3 regions of the Telluria sp. RT2P19 genome follow, and region 3 is predicted to be linked to each of the others. Evidence: predicted binding sites of a transcription regulator. Region 3 holds the regulator's gene; each other region holds the start of a gene.
What was found. The regulator sigma-54, encoded in region 3, starts transcription at its own class of promoters, with help from an activator protein. The targets are predictions, from matches to a motif close to TGGCANGNAANCTGCTTT.
Positions count from the first base shown of each region.

Region 1: AC56KW_RS08060 (TorF family putative porin) is a predicted target of sigma-54. The motif match lies at 2,698-2,715, and genes of this name have one in related genera.
Region 2: AC56KW_RS19015 (PEP-CTERM sorting domain-containing protein) is a predicted target of sigma-54. The motif match lies at 2,367-2,384, and genes of this name have one in related genera.

Region 1 is NZ_JCASIL010000004.1:388,292-394,532, forward strand. It holds gene AC56KW_RS08050 (ammonium transporter) at 120-1,520, opposite strand; gene glnK (P-II family nitrogen regulator) at 1,535-1,873, opposite strand; gene AC56KW_RS08060 (TorF family putative porin) at 1,892-2,626, opposite strand; partial or broken gene AC56KW_RS08065 (accessory factor UbiK family protein) at 2,885-3,112, shown strand; gene AC56KW_RS08070 (adenosylcobalamin-dependent ribonucleoside-diphosphate reductase) at 3,313-5,790, shown strand; gene AC56KW_RS08075 (SirB2 family protein) at 5,865-6,241, shown strand, end outside.
Region 2 is NZ_JCASIL010000016.1:59,774-66,014, forward strand. It holds gene dnaE (DNA polymerase III subunit alpha) at 1-1,424, opposite strand, end outside; gene AC56KW_RS19015 (PEP-CTERM sorting domain-containing protein) at 1,652-2,320, opposite strand; gene AC56KW_RS19020 (sulfurtransferase) at 2,620-3,510, shown strand; gene AC56KW_RS19025 (DUF4214 domain-containing protein) at 3,550-4,149, opposite strand; gene AC56KW_RS19030 (TolC family outer membrane protein) at 4,260-5,636, opposite strand; gene AC56KW_RS19035 (HlyD family type I secretion periplasmic adaptor subunit) at 5,636-6,241, opposite strand, start outside.
Region 3 is NZ_JCASIL010000020.1:17,663-23,903, forward strand. It holds gene AC56KW_RS20990 (DUF5694 domain-containing protein) at 1-359, opposite strand, end outside; gene AC56KW_RS20995 (enoyl-CoA hydratase/isomerase family protein) at 444-1,529, opposite strand; gene hpf (ribosome hibernation-promoting factor, HPF/YfiA family) at 1,653-2,012, opposite strand; gene AC56KW_RS21005 (RNA polymerase factor sigma-54) at 2,087-3,571, opposite strand; gene lptB (LPS export ABC transporter ATP-binding protein) at 3,583-4,335, opposite strand; gene lptA (lipopolysaccharide transport periplasmic protein LptA) at 4,347-4,895, opposite strand; gene lptC (LPS export ABC transporter periplasmic protein LptC) at 4,940-5,545, opposite strand; gene AC56KW_RS21025 (KdsC family phosphatase) at 5,556-6,110, opposite strand; gene AC56KW_RS21030 (KpsF/GutQ family sugar-phosphate isomerase) at 6,110-6,241, opposite strand, start outside.

The DNA.
Region 1 (6,241 bases), on a different contig from region 3:
TTCTTGTTGTTTACTTAGTTGGGTTAGTCATATGGGGTGTACCCGGCCTTTTTAAAGAGGCGTTGCCAAAGATGCAAAAAAGGCGCCCGCAGGCGCCTTTTGACCGACGTCAAAAGATGTCAGTAGCGGTACGCCGATTCTCCGTGGCTGGTAATGTCCAGGCCTTCGCGCTCTTCGTCTTCAGGCACCCGCAGGCCGATCACGATATCGACCAGCTTGAAGGCGATGAAGGCGACGACCGCCGACCACACGACGGTCACGACCACGCCATGCGCCTGCACCAGCACCTGGCTGGCGATCGAGTAGCTGGTGTTCATGGCGTTGGTGGTGTAGTCCCACACGCCCTGGCCACCCAGCGACGGCGCCGCGAACACGCCGGTCAGCAGCGCACCCAGGATGCCGCCCACGCCATGCACGCCGAACACGTCGAGCGAATCATCGGCGCGCAACATGCGCTTCAGGCCGGTCACGCCCCACAGGCAGATGATACCAGCCAGCAGGCCCATGACCAAGGCGCCCATCGGGCCGACGAAACCGGCGCCCGGGGTGATCGCCACCAGGCCCGAGATGGCGCCCGAAGCGGCGCCCAGCATCGACGGCTTGCGCTTGAACATCCACTCGCCGGCCGCCCACGAGACGGTAGCGGCGGCGGTCGCCAGCAGGGTGTTGATGAAGGCCAGCGCCGCGATGTCGCCCGCTTCGAGCGCCGAGCCGGCGTTGAAGCCGAACCAGCCGACCCACAGCAGCGAGGCGCCGACCATGGTCATCGGCAGCGAGTGCGGGGCCATCGATTCCTTGCCGTAGCCGACGCGCTTGCCGATCACGTAGGCGCCCACCAGGCCGGCCACGGCCGAGTTGATGTGGACCACGGTGCCGCCCGCGAAGTCGAGCGCGCCTTGCTGCCACAGGTAGCCGGCGCCGGCGGTCACGGTGGCCAGCGAGGCGGCGTCGCTGATCGCGTCAGGACCGGCCCAGAACCAGACCATGTGCGCCATCGGCAGGTAGGCGAAGGTGAACCAGATCACCACGAAGGCCAGCACCGCCGAGAAGCGTGCGCGCTCGGCGAAGGAACCGACGATCAGCGCGCAGGTGATGGCGGCGAAGGTACCCTGGAAGGCGACGAAGATGAACTCGGGAATCATCGCCTCTTTGGTGAAGGTCGCGGCCATTGCGAAGGTGCCGGCGGCCGGGTCCCAGATGCCCTGCAGGAAGGCGCGGTCGAAGCCGCCGATGAAGGCATTGTTGCCGGTGAAGGCCAGCGAGTAGCCGTACAGGCACCACAGCACGATGATCAGCGAAAACACCATCATGACCTGCATCAGGACCGACAGCATGTTCTTGGCGCGCACCATGCCGCCGTAGAACAGCGCCAGGCCCGGGATCACCATCATGATGACCAGCAGGGTGGCGACGAACATCCAGGCGGTATCCCCTTTGTTGATGGACGGCGCCGCCATGGCCGGGAGGGCCAGGCCCAGGCCCAGCATGGCGGACAGGATTTTTGTCGTTATATGCTTCATGAACACTTTCCTTCTTACAGTGCGTCGTTGCCGGTCTCGCCGGTGCGGATACGGATGACCTGGTTCAGGTCGGCCACGAAGATCTTGCCGTCACCGATCTTGCCGGTGCGGGCGGCGCCCTGGATCGCATCGATTACCTGGTCGACGACGGCATCGTCGACGGCGGCTTCGATCTTGATCTTGGGCAGGAAATCGACGACGTACTCGGCGCCACGGTACAGCTCGGTGTGGCCTTTCTGGCGACCGAAACCCTTCACTTCAGTCACCGTCATGCCTTGCACGTTGATTTCCGACAGCGCTTCTCGCACCTCGTCGAGCTTGAAGGGCTTGATGATGGCGGTAATCATTTTCATGGTATTGCCTCTTTGCTATCAAAAAGTTTTTGACACGGACAGCACGGCGGCCGATTTGCCCAGGTTCTTGCCCTCAGGACTCAGGTAGGCGTCGGTATTCGCCTTGTGCCAGGCCAGGGCCACGGTGGCGACCCCGAAGTCCTTCGTCACCCCGACCCGGTAGTCGGTGTACGACACCGGGCTGTTGTTCTTGACGCGCTGGCGGCCGACGTGCAGGTTGAGCAGGAAGCCATTGCCAACGTCGATGTCGGCGCCCACGTCCAGGTATCCGCTCTGCTTGCTGTCGGCGGTGCCGAACAGATTGGTCGTCGAGTGCGAATACTTGATGTACGCCGGACCGAAGCCGAGCTTGCCGTACAGCTCGAAAGTATTCGCATTTGGATCAAGGCTATTGTCCGGATAGTAGTAATACAGGCCGCCAACGTCGTAGCTGACCGTCTCGGTCAGCTGGCCGCGTTTGCCGGCATACAAGTCCCATTCGATATTGCCGTCGCCACCCAGATCCTTGGTCCACTTGATGGTGGACAGCCAGGTGCCTACGTAAAAGCCGGATGGGGCGTGTACGTAGTCGACGCCGCCCGACAGGGCGGGGTCGAAATCGGTTTGCGCGAGCCCGCGGTAACGGTATTCGCTGGCGAGGCTCACGTTGTAGCTCACCTGGTGTTCGGCGGGTTGTTCCTGTGCCATGGCCTGGGCGCTGGTAAAAGCCAGAATCGCCAGGCTGATTGCGTTGATTTTTGCAGTGCACTTCATGACAAACCCCCTTGATGATGAACAATTACTGCGTTTGGATTCCCTTTTTTATTGCGTTTTCTACCCTTCATTTAGCAGGATGCGTGCCAGCCCATAAAGGGCTGAAAATGGCCTTGTTTTTTTGGTAAACACGCCCCACATCAGTTTTGCTCCATTACAACCGACCGCGAACGGCGCGCTGCATGCCGGGCGGCGCACCAAATCTGGCTGTATTGCACCGCAATGGTGCGTGCACCAATGGCAAAAAGGGATCAGGACATGAACAACAGTAATTTCTTCAGCGATTTGCAGGGCAAGATCAATCAGGCGCTCGAAAGCGGACCGGCCAAGGACATCGAGCGCAACGTCAAGGCGGCGATGACTTCGGGCTTCGCCAAGCTCGACCTGGTCACGCGTGAGGAATTCGATATCCAGGCCCAAGTGCTGGCCAAGACACGCGCCAAGCTGGAAGCGCTGGAGCTGCGCGTGATCGAACTCGAAGCACGCCTGGCCGGTGGCGCGTCCGCCCCGGCGAGCGCGACGGCGGCGACCACCCCACAACCGGGGGCGGCGCCGTCGGCCACGGCGCCGTTCCCGAACCAGCCCGAGGATCCGACCATCGTGCTGCCGCCGAGCCTGGATAAATCGGGCGATACGCCGATCGACAAACCATAAGCACGCGTGCATTCATGGACAGGGCGACCAGCATGAATGCACCAGACAAGCCGTCCGGCACCTTGCCCGCGCAAGCAGTATCGCTGGACGTGCTGCTCGAGAAATACGCCAGGGGCGACGAGCGCACGATCGACGACGTGCGGCGGCGCATTGCGCGCGCGCTGGCCGCCCTCGAGCCCGTGCCGCAGCGCGCCGACTGTGAACGCCGCTTCCTTTGGGCCCAGCAACAGGGCTTCATTCCCGCCGGCCGGATTGCCTCCGCCGCCGGCCTCGGCCTGCGCGCCACCCTCATCAACTGTTTCGTGCAGCCGGTCGGCGATTCGATCACGGGCGCTAGCGATGGCCTGCCCGGCATTTATACCGCGCTCAGCGAAGCCGCCGAGACCATGCGCCGCGGCGGTGGGGTCGGCTACGATTTCTCAGCCATCCGCCCCTTTGGCAGCAAGGTGGCCGGCACCGCATCGCGCGCTTCCGGCCCGGTGTCGTACATGGAAGTGTTCGACGCTTCCTGCCGCACCGTGGAATCGGCCGGTGCCCGGCGCGGCGCCCAGATGGGCGTGCTGCGCATCGACCATCCCGACATCGAGCGCTTCATCGCGGCCAAGGACACGGGCCGGCTCACCAATTTCAATATATCGGTCGGGGTGACGGATGCCTTCATGCGCGCCGTCGAAGCGGATGACGCGTTCGCGCTGGTGCACGCGGCCGAGCCGGGCGATGAAGACCTGGCCGCCGGCGGCCGCCGCCGCGACGACGGCCCGTGGGTCTACCGCGAGGTGCGCGCGCGCGACCTGTGGGAGCGCATCATGTTCTCGACCTATGACCATGCCGAGCCGGGCGTGCTGTTCGTCGACCGCATGAATGCCGAGAACAATCTCTGGTATGCCGAGGAGCTGCGCGCCACCAACCCCTGCGGTGAGCAGCCCCTGCCGCCATATGGCTGCTGCGACCTCGGCTCGCTCAACCTGACCGTCTTCGTCCACGACGCCTTCTCACCGGATGCCCGGCTCGACTTCGAGCGCATGCGGGAGGTGGCGACGGTCGCGGTGCGCATGCTCGACCTGGTGCTGGACGCCACCCAGTGGCCGCTGCAGCAGCAGGCGGCCGAGGCGCGCGCCAAGCGCCGCATCGGCCTGGGCTTCCTGGGCCTGGGCAGCGCGCTGGCGATGCTGGGGCTGCGCTACGACAGCGACGAAGGCCGCGCCATGGCGGCGCGCATTGCGAGCGCGCTGCGCGATGCGGCCTATGCGGCCTCGATCGGACTGGCGCGCGACAAAGGCGCTTTTCCGCTGTTCGACGCCGACCGATACCTGCGCGGCCAATTCATCGAACGCCTGCCGCAGGCGCTGCGCGACGGCATCCGCGCGCACGGCATCCGCAACTCGCACCTGCTGTCGATCGCGCCCACCGGCACCATTTCGCTGGCCTTCGCCGACAACGCATCGAACGGCATCGAGCCGCCCTATTCCTGGACCTACCAGCGCAAGAAACGCACCGCCGATGGCGGCACGCGCAACTACGAGGTGGCGGACCACGCCTGGCGCCTGTACCGCCAGCGGCACGGCGACGCCGCCCTGCCCCCAGCCTTCGTTACCGCCCTCGAGCTGCGCGCGCTCGACCACCTGCGCATGGTGGAGGCGGTCCAACCCTTCATCGACACTGCGATCTCGAAGACCGTCAACGTGCCAGAGGACTATCCCTACGAGGACTTTCGCGACCTGTACCTGGAAGCCTGGCGCGCCGGGCTGAAAGGACTGGCGACCTACCGCCCGAACGCGGTGCTGGGCAGTGTGTTGTCGGCCACGCCCGCCGTTCCCGCGCACGCGCCGGCCGCCAACCAGACGCCGGACGACGATCCGCTGCGCAAGCGCTTCGAACACCGCCCGCTGGGCGAACTCGAATCGGTCACCTCCAAGATCGAATACTCGACCCAGGAAGGCCGCAAGACCGCCTACCTGACGGTAAGCTTCCTGCGCGCCGAAGGCATGTGGGAAGGCCGGCCCGTGACGATCGAGCGCCCCTTCGAATTCTTCATGCCGGCCAACCAGCGCACCGGAGGCCACCAGTGGATCACGGCCTCGATGCGGCTGCTGTCGATGGTGGCGCGCGCCGGCGGCCCGATCGCGCGCGCCCTGGCCGATATGCGCGAGGTGGTGTGGGAAAAAGGGCCGGTACGCTGCGGCCACATCACGCGCGAGGACGGGGTGCGGGTGCCGGTCTACCACGACTCCGAAGTCGCGGCGATCGCTTTCATGCTGCAGCGGATGCTGATCCGGCGCGGCTTCCTTGATGAACAGGGCAACCAGGCGCCGGTCGGCGCGCTGGCGCGCCGCTTCGAACGGCACGCGCACGACGGCGCGCCCGACCGGCAATCGCAGCCAGAGACGCCGGCCGAACCGCTGCCCGTGATGAACGGCGCCAAGTGCCCGGAATGCGGCGCGCTGGCGCTGCGCAAGGTCGATGGCTGTTCGCGCTGCGCATCCTGCCACTACCTGGGCGAGTGCGGCTGACCTTCGACAAGTGGCGCCCGCCTGCCGCGCTCGGGCATACTGCCGGGGATCGCAACCATTCTTGCCCCCCAACGATGAGCTACTACGCCCTCAAGCATATCCACATGACCTTCGCCGTCCTGAGCGGCGCCCTGTTCCTGCTGCGCGGCCTGTGGATGCTGGCCGCGTCGGACTACCTGCAGCGGCGCTGGGTGAAGGTCGCGCCGCACGTGATCGACACCCTGCTGCTGGCCAGCGCCGTCGGCCTGGCGGTATGGAGCAGCCAGTATCCGGGCCAGTCGCCGTGGCTGACGGCCAAGCTGGTGGCGCTGGTCGCCTATGTCGGCCTGGGCACGGTGGCGCTCAAGCGCGGTCGTACGCGCCAGGTGCGCGCGCTGGCCTTCGTCGGCGCGCTGGCCTGCTTCGGCTACATCCTGGCGGTGGCGGTCACCAAGAATCCGCTCATCGCTGC
Region 2 (6,241 bases), on a different contig from region 3:
AGCTTGGAGATGCCGTCGCAGAAGTTGTAGCCGAAATCGAGCACGCGGCCGACGTCGCGGATCGCGCCCTTGGCCGCCATGGTGCCGAAGGTGGCGATCTGCGACACCGCGTCGCGGCCGTACAGGTCCTTCACGTGCTGGATCACCAGTTCGCGCTTTTCCTGGCAGAAGTCGATGTCGAAGTCGGGCATCGAGACGCGCTCGGGGTTCAGGAAACGCTCGAACAGCAGGTTGTACTTGAGCGGATCGAGGTCGGTGATCTTGAGGGCGTAGGCCACGAGCGAGCCCGCGCCCGAACCGCGGCCCGGGCCGATCGGCACGCCGTTGTTCTTGCCCCACTGGATGAACTCCGCCACGATCAGGAAGTAGCCCGGGAACTTCATGTTGATGATCGTCTTGTTCTCGAACTCGAGGCGCGCCTCGTAGCGCGGACGCTCCTGCTCGCGTTTGACGGGATCGGGATACAGCTGCACCAGGCGCTCCTCGAGGCCCTTCTTGGTCTCGGCGACCAGGAATTCGTCGATCGTCATGCCCGGAGTCGGGAAGTTCGGCAGCTGGGGCTTGCCCAGGGTGAGGGTGACGTTGCAGCGCTTGGCGATTTCGACCGAGTTGGCGAGCGCGCCCGGGAAGTCCTTGAACAATTCGGCCATCTCGGCCTGCGACTTGAAGCACATGTTCTCGTTGAAGCGGCGCACGCGCTTGGCGTTGGCCAGCATCTCGCCCTCGGCGATACAGACGCGCGCCTCGTGAGCGATGAATTCGCTCTTGTCCAGGAACTGCACCGGATGGGTCGCGACCACCGGCAGGCCCAGGCGGCCGGCCAGCGCCACCGAATGGCGCACCTGCTGCTCCTGGTTGGCCTGGCCGGCGCGCTGGATCTCGATATAGAAGTGGCCCGGGAAAATGCGCGCCCAGCGCTCGGCATTGGCCTCGGCCTTGGCGAGGTCGCCGTTCTCGATCGCCTGGCCGACGTCGCCGAAGTGGGCGCCCGAGAGCACGATCAGGGCGTTGGCCTGGGGTTCATCCGGATGCAGGGTCGAGACGGAGGTGGCCAGCGCTTCCAGCCACTCGGTGCGCAGTTCGGCGCGGCCCTTGTGCTGGTTGGTGAGCCAGGCGCGCGCCAGCAGGTCGCACAGCTGCAGGTAGCCGGTGTGGTTCTTGGCCAGGATCAGCAGGCGGTGCGGCTTGTCGCGGTTGTCGTCGTTGGTGATCCAGGCGTCGACCCCGACGATCGGCTTGATGCCCTTGCCGCGCGCCGCCTTGTAGAAGCGCACCAGGCAGAACGTGTTGGCCAGATCGGTCACGGCCAGTGCCGGCTGGCTGTCCTTGACGGCCGCCTTGACCAGGTCGTCAATGCGGACCAGGCCGTCGACGATGGAGTATTCGGAGTGGACGCGCAGGTGGGTGAAAGTCGGGGAAGTCATCCGGGTATTTTACCGCGAGCGGCAGGGTGCCGCGACGTCGGAATGACTGACGGTGGCCGGCTGCATGGCGGCCCGGCCCAGCGAAAACAGCAGAAATCGCAGCGATGCCCCCATTGGGGATCATCACGCGAACAGCACGGGACGACCTTACATAAAACAAGAACCCGCTGCAGGCAGCGGGTCTGGATTGCCAGCCGACCCGGCTGGCGATATACCGTTCAGCGCAATCAGGCGCGCTTGCGGCGGGTAAACGCCAGGCCAGCCATGGCCAGACCCAGCAGGGCGACGCTCGATGGTTCCGGCACTTCGGCAACGTTCAGGCCGTTGACGGTCATGGTCACGTTGTTGTCGATGTTCGCGGTACGAAAGCCAATGGTGTCGAACGAGGTCAGGTTCGATTTGCCGGTTGCCACGAGATCGGCGCCGGTGAGCGATGCGATTTCATCGGCTTCCGGATTTACCCACATGGCGATCGTGTCGTAGGACGTCGAATTGCCGCTCTTGTAGAGGTGAGCGAACAGCTTGTAGGTCTGGCCTTCCGAGATGTTGCTGTTTGGAACGTAAGGACCATCCGTGCCCACAGTGCGCGCAAACAAGTCGTTGGTGCAGTTATTGGCACCGGTACCGCAGTTGGTCTTTACACCGAAGTTCGGACCCTTGTATGCCTCATCGAGATTGCTGGAATTGCCGAACCACAGGCCCAGGAAGTCGTTGTTGCCGAGAGTGCCGGTAAAGCTGAAATCGAAGCCGACAACCACGCCGCCCTTCTGGCTTGCCGGCAACGTGTAGCTGTACGCGGTGTTGGAATCCGACGTGAAGGTCAGGCTCTGCACAGGTGCGGCTGCGGCGATGCCGGTGGTCAGGGCAAGGGCGGCGAAAACGATATTGCGGATCATATTGTTATTTCCTTAGAGGTAACATAATTTAATAAGCGAAAGCTATTAAGCAATATCAATGCCAGCACAGAAAAACAACGATGAATCAAGAACTTATTGACAATTATCAATCTTCTTTCGAGCTCAATGTAAAATTTCCCGACACGCAATCTTTACCATCAAGGTCTCCATATCATTCATGCAGCCAAGCCAAATCAATGCGCTTGCTGTCGCGAAAAGTCGACACTTCCAGACAGCGGCGCCTGCTGATTTATAATGTCGCCCTGTCTTTCCAACCGCCTTTGCAAGGCCCTTCGACCATGTCCTCCCAAAACCAGTACGTCAACATCGCCGCCTATAAATTCATCACGCTCGAGAACCTGGAAGCATTGCGCCCGCAATACCAGGATCTGTGCAACGAGCTCGGACTGAAAGGCACCGTGCTGCTGACGCCGGAAGGCATCAATATGTTCCTGTCGGGGACGCGCGAGCACATCGACCAGTACCTGGCCTGGGTGCGCAGCGACGCCCGCCTGGCGGACCTGGAGTGGAAAGAGAGCCTGTCGACCGAACAGTCGCACAAGCGCATGCTGGTCAAGATCAAGAAAGAGATCATCACCATGCGCATGCCGCTGATCAAGCCGGAGCTTGGCCGCGCGCCGGTGGTCGATGCGAAGACGCTCAAGCGCTGGCTCGACCAGGGCCATGACGACGACGGCGTCGAAGTCGTGATGATGGAAACCCGCAATGCCTTCGAAGTCGACGTCGGCACGTTCAACAACACGCTCGATTATCGTATCGACAAGTTCACCGAGTTCCCCGCCGTCGCGGCCGAGCACAAGGATGAGCTCAACGGCAAGACCGTGGTCACCTTCTGTACCGGCGGCATCCGTTGCGAAAAAGCCGCGATCCACATGAAAGAGATCGGCTACGACCGCGTGTTCCAGCTCGAAGGCGGCATCCTGAAGTATTTCGAGGAAGTCGGCGGCGACCATTACACGGGCGACTGCTTCGTGTTCGACTACCGCACCGCGCTCAACCCGAAACTGGAACCGACCGAGACCGTGCAGTGCTTCGCCTGCCGCGCGGTGGTGACGCCGCGCCAGCAGCTGGCGCCGGAATACGTGATGGGCGTGTCGTGCCCGCATTGCGCCGGCACGCAACCGGCCGCCGGCGAGCCCGGCCACGCACCTGGCCAGGCCATGGCCTGAACGAACGGGGGCGGCGCCGCCTCAGGCGCCGTCCCCCCCTTATGCGAAGGCGCCGGCGGGGTCGGCCACCCCGACCAGCTCGAGTTCATCCATCGCAGTGGGCGCGCCGCTCATGCGCGCAATCGCCAGGTCGATGGCGCCGGGATCGCGTGCCAGATCGCCGGTGATCAGGTTCTTGACGCCAGCCAGGTAGTTAATCGCAATCATGAGGGCCGCCTCGCCGCTGTAGGCGGCTTTTTCTTGCGACGTGTCGATACGGTCGGTAAAGGCAATGGCCACGCCAATCTTGGCGTTGAACGCGAACTGGTCGGCCCCCTGGGCACCTCCCGCCACCATCGTCACCATATTGTCGACCGTCATGGCGCCGGTATCCAGCGCCGTGATCCAGAAATCGCGTCCTGTCTGTTCCGGCGCGCGACCGAACAGGTTGTCGTAGATTTCGTGGACGAGTTCGCGGTGATCGGTGCCGGAATAGGTTGCCTTGTACTCCGCCGTTTCAGCGAAGGCGGCAGCGATCTGCTCGTAGCTCACCACCTGGTTCTCGAGGTTGTCGGCCCAGAACTTCAGGCCGTCGGGATCGGCCGGGCGGCTGAAATAGGCGACATACAGTTCCTGCACCTGGCTGACATAGTTCGCCATGACCCTCTCCATGTGAATTGGAGAGAAAAATATAGCGTTAAAAAAAGATCAACGTCGCGAGATACGGCCGGGTGCGCCGGGTTGGGCCGGCGAACGCCGGCCCGGAGGAATTACTGCCGGAAGTAGGCGGCAATCTCGCGGATCACCTGCGAATCCAGGTTGCCCGCCGCAGCGCGCAGGCGAATCACGCCGAGCAGGTAGCCGTAGCGGGCCTGGGCCAGGTCGCGCTGGCTGACGAACAGCGTCTGCTGGGCGTTGAGCAGGTCGAGGTTGATGCGTACCCCGCCTTTGATGCTCTGCTCGGTGGCGGTCATCAGGACTTTACCGGACTCGACTGCCTTGACCAGCGCCTCGACCTTGCGGCTGCTGCTCTCGACAATACTGTGCGCGCGGCGCAGCTCGACCAGGATCTCGTTGGTGCGCGCATCCAGTTCCGCTTGCGCGCGGCCGTAGTTGGCGGCCGCCTGGCGCGTAGCCGAGCTGATCGCACCGCCCGAATAGATCGGGACATTGAGCTGGATACCGAGCTGGCGGTTGGTCGATTCGGTGCCGAGCTGGTTCAGGGACTCGCTGTCCGCCTTGTTATAGGTGGCAAGAAAGTCCAGGCGTGGCGCATGGCCGGCGCGCTGGCGCTGGATTTCCAGGCGCTGGTTCTCGACCGCGAGGCGCGTGGTGGCCAGGGTGTTGTTGTTGGCCAGCGCCAGCTTTTCCCATTCATCGTACGACGCCACATCTTGCGGCAGCGGACGGAAATTGTCGCCCAGCTGGTCGAGGCGGCCCGGGTCCATGCCGATCACGCCCTGCAGCGTCTCGCGCGCGGCCTTGAGGTTGTCCTCGGCCTCGATCAGCTGGGCCTCGGCCAGGTCGTAGCGCGCCTGGGTCTCGAGCATGTCGGTGCGCGTGCCTTCGCCGCGGTCGAACAGGCGGGCGTTGACCTTCTGCTGTTCCTGGTACATATCGCGCTGCACCTTCGACAGCGCGACCTGGTCTTCGGCGAACAGCGCATCCATATAGGCCTGGGCCACGCGCACCGCGACTTCGTCGGTGCCCGCCTCGAGCGCCTGCGCGCTCTGGGCGTCCTGCACCTTGCCCTGGCGGTAGCGCACGAAGGCGTCCAGGTTCAGGATCGGCTGGCGCAGCTGTACGGTGGACGAGCGGCTGATGTAGCGCGGATGGTCGGTCGAGGGCGCAACCACGCCGGTCAGCTGATTCCTGGCAAGCTGGGTCCGGTCCGAGATATTGCGGTTCACCGAATGGCTGCCTGTCACGCTCGGCAGCAGGCCGGCGCGGCCCTGGATGGCGATCTCGCGGCCGGCTTCGCGCTCCTGGATGCGCATCCGGTAGACCGGATCGTTGCGCAGCGCCGCTTCATACGCCTGCTGCAGCGACAGCGCGTGGGCCGGCACGGCGAAGGCGAGGCCGATGGCGGCGCCGAGGGCGCCGCGCGCGAAGACGGCGCGCAGGCGGGTCATCGACGGGCCGCGCATCACTCGCCTCCCATTGCCGCCGGCATGCGGTCGAGGATCGGACGGAACAGGTAGTTCATCATGGTGCGTTCGCCAGTCTTGACGAACAGCTCCACCGGCATGCCCGGACGAGCGTCCATCTTGTGCTGAGCCATCATCTGGTGGCCCTTCGGCGTGACTTTCACCTTGACGACGTAGTATGGGTTGCCGGTGCGCTCGTCGACCTGGCGGTCGGCAGCGACCAAGGTCACCTCGCCTTCGATATGCGGCGTCTTGTTGGAATTGAATGCAGAGAAGATCAGCTCGACCTTCAGGCCCGGATGCACCTTGTCGATCAGGTTGACCGGCAACTGGCCTTCGACGACCAGCGGATCGCCTTCCGGCACGATGTCCATCAGCTTGAAGCCGGACGGGATCACGCCGCCGTTGGTAAACACCGCCAGGCCGACCACGGTGCCGGCGACTGGTGCGCGCACGTCGACGTTCGACAACTGGAACTGCTCGGCGGTCAGGCGCGCGTGCTGGGCATCGGCTTCGCGCTGCATCTCGTTCATCGAGCTGCGCACTTCCTTCTGGTAGTCTTGCGTTGCCTGGGTCTTGCGCAGGGTCAGCTCCAGCACCTGGCG
Region 3 (6,241 bases):
GCGGCGACATCGAGCCCGGTGGCCGCCCGGGCTGGCGCAGGATCCCAGCAATAGCTGTCGATGGAGTCCTTGTAGCGCGCCTGGTAAGCGCGCATGAAGTCGCACTGTGGCCCGGACAGCGCTTCAATGGCGATCGCCTGCGGCTTCCAGGCGGCAAGCCGGTCGTTCACGAGGGTCAGGCTCGATTGCCTGAAGGTCTTCGGCAGTTGCGACAGATGGGACGAGCCGAGCACCAGCACTTCGGTCGCCCCTCCCGCCGCCGGGCCCTTGAGCCGGCTCGGATCGAAGTCGGGCCGGTGGTCCTGCGCGGCGACGCCGCCGCACAAGGTCATCGAGATCAGCAAGGCACGCAGGCGCATCGGTCTTCCTTTCACATCATGAAGGACTGATGGTCACACCTCATCGATACGGTGTCACGCAAAAATGGATATGCATGGGAGCGTTTATGCGAGATGCCTGAGCGGATGCGCGTGGTCCGGCCATACCGGCGCGAAGAAGCGCGCCACCATCTCGGGCGTGACCTGCTCGAGGGATGGGGGATTCCATTGCGGCGCATTGTCCTTGTCGATCACCAGCGCGCGTACCCCTTCCAGCACTTCGCCATGCTCGAAATTGCGGCGCACCAGCGAGCGCTCCATGCGCAGGCAGTCGGCCACGGACAGTTGGGCGCCGCGCGCCAGCAGCTCGTGGGTCACGCACATCATCAGGGGCGAGCGCTGGCGCATCGCCGCCAGGGCCTTTTGCGCGAACGGCGTCTCGTCGGGTTCGAGCGAAGCCATGATCGCGGCGACCGACGCCGCGCCGAAGTGCGTATCGATCAGTGCACGCCGGGCCTGCAGTTCGCTTTCGCCTGCCGCTTGCGCGAACGGCGCGGCGAAGGCGCGGATCGCGGCGGGCAGTTCGGCGCCGCCCGTCGCCTGGATCAGTGCGTTCAAGGCCGGCAGCTCGGCGCTTGGCACGAACACGTCGGCCAGGCCCACGTACAGCGCGTCGGCGGCGCCGATCGTCAGGCCGGTCAAGCCCAGGTAGTTGCCGAGCTGTCCCGGCGCATGCGACAGGAAATGGCTGCCGCCGACATCCGGGAACAGGCCGATGTTCACTTCGGGCATGGCCATCCTGGTGCGCTCGGTCACGATGCGCAGCCCGCAATCCGGGCCGCCCTGGGCGATGCCCATGCCGCCGCCCATCACGACGCCGTCCATGATGGCGATATAGGGCTTCGGATAGAAATGGATCAGGTGGTTCAGCGCGTATTCTTCGGTGAAGAAATCCTCGAGCAGCGCGCTGCCGCCCATCGGACCCGCATGGCCGACTTCATGGAAGAAGCGGATGTCGCCGCCTGCGCACAAGGCCTTTTCGCTGCTGCTGGTGAGCATGACCGCGTCGACTTGCGGGTTGGCCTGCCAGACAAGCAGGATGTCGGTCAGCGCGCGCACCATCGCGAGCGACAGCGAATTGAGCGCCTTCGGACGGTCGAGGGTGATGATGCCGGTGCGGTTGGCGATGCTGGTCAGGACGTGGTCGGTCATGGCGTGGTCGGTAATGGAGAGAGATGCATTTTACCGAACACGCGACGCGCGTCATACCGGGAAGCCGGATGCAAAAAGGGCGTCCCCTTAGACGCCCTTAGCTAGTGTGAGCCCTGCGCCTGATCAGGCGACAGCGGCGTCTTCGCCGCCGTTTTCCGGCAGGCGTTTGATCGAAGTACGGCTATGGTCCTTCAGTTGCTGCTTGTGTTTCAGGATTTGACGGTCCAGCTTATCCATCAGCGTGTCGATCGCGGCGTACAGGTCTTGCGCGACGCTTGCCACATGCAGGGTCTTGCCCGATACCTGCACGTTGATCTCTGCTTTCTGCCTTTTTTCTTTTTCAGTGAGGTTGTCGACGGCCAGGAAGACGTGGGTGTCGATCACCTGGTCGAAATGGCGAATGATGCGCTCGAGCTTATTCTGAACGTATTCACGGATGGCGGGGGTTACTTCGAGATGATGGCCACTGATTGTGAGGTTCATACACACTCCTTTGAAAATGTTGCACCGTGTGGGCCACAGGACGCGACAAGGCACGATGTCTGTGGACGGCGCAGTTACAAGGACTTGCGGAGGCTTACAGGGGGTATCTTGAGGGCTTCACGGTATTTTGCAACCGTGCGGCGCGCGATGACCATGCCTTGTTCCCCGAGCATCTCCGCGATCTTGCTGTCGGATAAAGGGTTCCTAGGGTCTTCTGCTCCTGTCAATTGTGCGATGAGCGCACGTATTGCCGTCGAGGATGCTTCGCCTCCCGCCTCGGTGGCAACGTGGCTGCCGAAGAAATACTTCAACTCAACCATGCCGTGCGGGGTCAGCATATATTTTTGAGTTGTGACACGAGAAATTGTGCTCTCGTGTAGGCCTAGTGTATCAGCAATCTCACGTAAAACAAGGGGCCGCATGGCAACCGCGCCGTGCGAGAAAAAGTTGCGCTGGCGCTCGACAATCGCCTCCGCCACACGGAGGATGGTGTCGAAACGCTGGCGCATATTCTTGATGAGCCACTTCGCTTCTTGCAGCTGCGCGCCCATCTGCGCCTCGCTCTTGCCCTGTTTGAGCAGGTTCGCGTACAGGCTGTTGACGCGCAGGCGCGGCATCACGTCCGGGTTCAACGTGACAGCCCAGCCGCTCTTGGAACGGCGCACGATCACGTCCGGCACCACGTAGTCGGACAGGTTCGATGCGAAGGCGGCGCCCGGATGCGGATTGCACTGGCGGACCACGGCCTGCACCTCGCGCAGGTCTTCGTCGTCGCAGTCGAGCGCTTTTTTGAGCTTGCTGTATTCGCGCTGGGCGAACCAGCTCAGGTAACCCTCGACGATGGTGAGCGCCATGCGCCGCGTGACCATCGGCACGCCGGGCATGCGCCGGATCTGCAGCGCCAGGCATTCGGCCGCGCTGCGCGCGCCGACGCCCACCGGGTCCATGCTCTGCACCAGCGCCAGCGCGCAGCGCAGCTCGTCGATCTCGATCTCGAGTTCTTCGGGCAGACGGGCGTGGATCTCGTCGAGTGGTTCCTCGAGGTAGCCGTTGTCGTCGAGCGCATCGATCACCAGCTCGGCCAGCGCCCGGTCGCGCGCCGACAAGGTGGCTTCGCGCACCTGTTCCATCAGGTGCTCGCGCAAGGTGATGGCGCAGGCCTCCAGCTGCGGGCGGCCGTCTTCATCCTCGCCGCCACTGCCCGACGATACCGAACCGCCATCGCTCCAGTCGGCGTCGCCACGGTCGCCATCGGCGGCGCCATCGAAGCCTTCGGCCTCGCCTGCCGGCGCTGGCGCCTCCTGTCCCTCGGCCTGCTGGCCGGGCGCGGACGGCGCTTCGCCATTGGCCGGCGCGTTGTTGATGGCGCCATCGGCCAGCAAGCGCACCGAGCGGTCGAGCGGATCGTCGAGCCGTTCCAGCAAGGGGTTATCGCCCAGTATCTGCTCGATCTCCTGGTGCAGTTCGAGTGTCGACAGCTGCAGCAGGCGGATCGATTGCTGCAATTGCGGCGTGAGCGCCAGGTGCTGCGATGTGCGAAGTTGCAGGGACTGTTTCATCTAGGTGTCGCTCACATGCGGAAGTGTTCACCCAGGTACACGCGGCGCACCGACTCGTCGGCGATGATGTCGTCAGGGCGGCCCGATGCCAGCACGGCGCCCTGGTTGATGATGTAGGCGCGGTCGCAGATGCCGAGCGTCTCGCGCACGTTGTGGTCGGTGATCAGGACGCCGATCTTGCGCTCCTTCAGGAAGCGCACGATGCGCTGGATCTCGATCACGGCGATCGGATCGACGCCGGCGAATGGCTCGTCGAGCAGCACGAAGCGCGGATTGGTCGCCAGCGCGCGCGCGATTTCCACGCGGCGGCGCTCGCCGCCCGACAGCGACAAGGCCGGATTTTCGCGCAGCTTCTCGATCTGCAGGTCGGCCAGCAGGGTGTCGAGGCGCGCGTTGATCTGGTCTTTCGACAGCGGCTTGCCGTTGTCCTTCTGCAGTTCGAGCACGGCGCGGATGTTCTCTTCGACCGTCAGCTTGCGAAACACCGACGCCTCTTGCGGCAGGTAGGACAGGCCCAGCACCGCGCGGCGGTGGATCGGCAGGCTCGTGATGTCGGTACCGTTGATGTCGATCGAACCGGCATCCGACGGCACCAGGCCGACGATCATGTAGAACGACGTCGTCTTGCCGGCGCCGTTCGGGCCCAGCAAGCCAACCACTTCACCGCATTCGACCTGCAGCGACACGTCGCGCACCACCAGGCGCTTGCCATAGCTCTTCTGCAGGCCTTTGACGACCAGGGTACTGCAATCGCCCAGCTCCATCGGGGCTGCCGTCATTGGGCGCCTCCGGCCGGGGCGCGCTTGGGCGCCAGGATCAGGGTGCCGCGGCCGCCGCCAACTTTACTTTGGCCGCTGACGTCGTTGCGCACCGTGGCCACTTCCTTGCGGTTGTCGTAGGAGATGTAAGGACCGGTGATCTGGTTGGTCATGCGCGAACCTTCCAGTTCGCGCACGATGGCGTTGGAGAACAGGCGCACCAGTTCCGAACGCTCGTCGTACTCGATGCGTTCGGCCTGGCCCTCGACCCACAGGTCGGGACCGCCGTCGCGCTTCTGGCGGAAGGTGGTGACCTTGCCGCCGGCGGCGGTGAGGGTCACGCTCATATAGCCTTCCGGGCTTTCCTTGACCAGGGCGCGGTCCGACTTGAGCTGCAGGGTGCCGCGGGTCAGGATCACGTTGCCGGTCAGGATACGGGTGCCGGTGACCTCGTCGACGTCGAGCGAATCGTAGTCGATCACTGCCGGCTTGAGCGAATCGGCGCGCTCGGCGGCGGCCGTCAGCGACAGCAGGGAGAGGCAAACGGCAGCTAGGAGTTTTTTCATGGTTGGATGCGGGTCTCGGGTTGGCACGCGGCGCTAAAGGCGGGTCAGCGCTGGCGTGGCGGATAGACGATCTGGCCGCGGCTGGACAGGTGCATCTGCATGGTCGCGTTGTTGGCGACCATGCCGGTGCCCTTGACGCTGGACGCGCCGAGCTGCATGTCGATCGGCAGATCGGTCTTCAGGATTTCTTCGTCGGGCAGCACGGTGAGCGCCTGGGTGCGCACCTGCAGCGACTCGCTCTGCGCCGTCCTGGGCCGCTGCAGGTCGACGTCGCCGACCAGCTCGACGCGGTGCTCCTCGTGGTGGATCTGCGCGTTCCTGGCGACCACCGTCATCGGTGGGCGGCCCGGCTCGACGCCGCGCAGCACCGGAGCCTCGACGTGCGACACGTCGCCATTCGGGATGTGCGCCAGGCGCTTGCCCGACACCAGGTAACTCGGCTGGCCGTTCTCGGTCATGCGCACGAACGAGAAGTTCTCGACGATGTAGTCCGGCTCGTCCGGCGGGCCGCCCAGCTGGGCGTCGATGTCGGACGCCTGCATCAGCTGCAGCAGCCAGAAGCTGCCGAAGGCGAAGAAGGTGCCGATGACGATCATCGCCAGCAGATTCCAGCGATGGGCGGTGCGCTTGTTGACGACGACGGTAGCCATGCTCACGGCCTCAGGCGAAATACGGCGCGAGCGCCTGGTCGTAGGTGCCCTGGGCGCGCATCACGAGGTCGCACACCTCGCGCACGGCGCCACGGCCGCCGCCGTTCTTCGTGACGTAATGCGCGCGATGCTGCACCTCGGGGTGGCCCGAAGGCACGGCGACCGCGAAGCCAACGCGGGCGAACAGCGGCAGGTCGATCACGTCGTCGCCGATATAGCCGCACTGCTCGGCCGTGAAGCCGGTGCTTTCCAACAGCTTGGCGAAGCCGATGCGCTTGTCGTGGATGCCCTGGTGGACATGCGAGATGCCGAGATCGGCCGCGCGCTTGACGACGATCGGCGACAGGCGCGCGCTGATGATCGCGGTCTGCACGCCGGTCTTGTTCAACAGCTGGATCCCCAGGCCGTCGAGCACATTGAAGGTCTTGGTGACCTCGCCGTCGGGACCATAGGTCAGGCTGCCGTCGGTCAGCACGCCGTCGACATCGAAGATCATGACCTTGACGCGCGCGGCCCGTTCCATGTGGGCCAGCGGGGTAATGGCAGGAATGAATGTGTCGCTCATCAGATCACCTTCGCGCGGGTCAGGTCGTGGATATGCAGCGCGCCGATCAGACGGTCGTCGTCGTCGACCACCAGCATCTGGTTGATGCGGAATTCTTCCATCACGGCGACGGCGTCGACCGCCAACTGGCC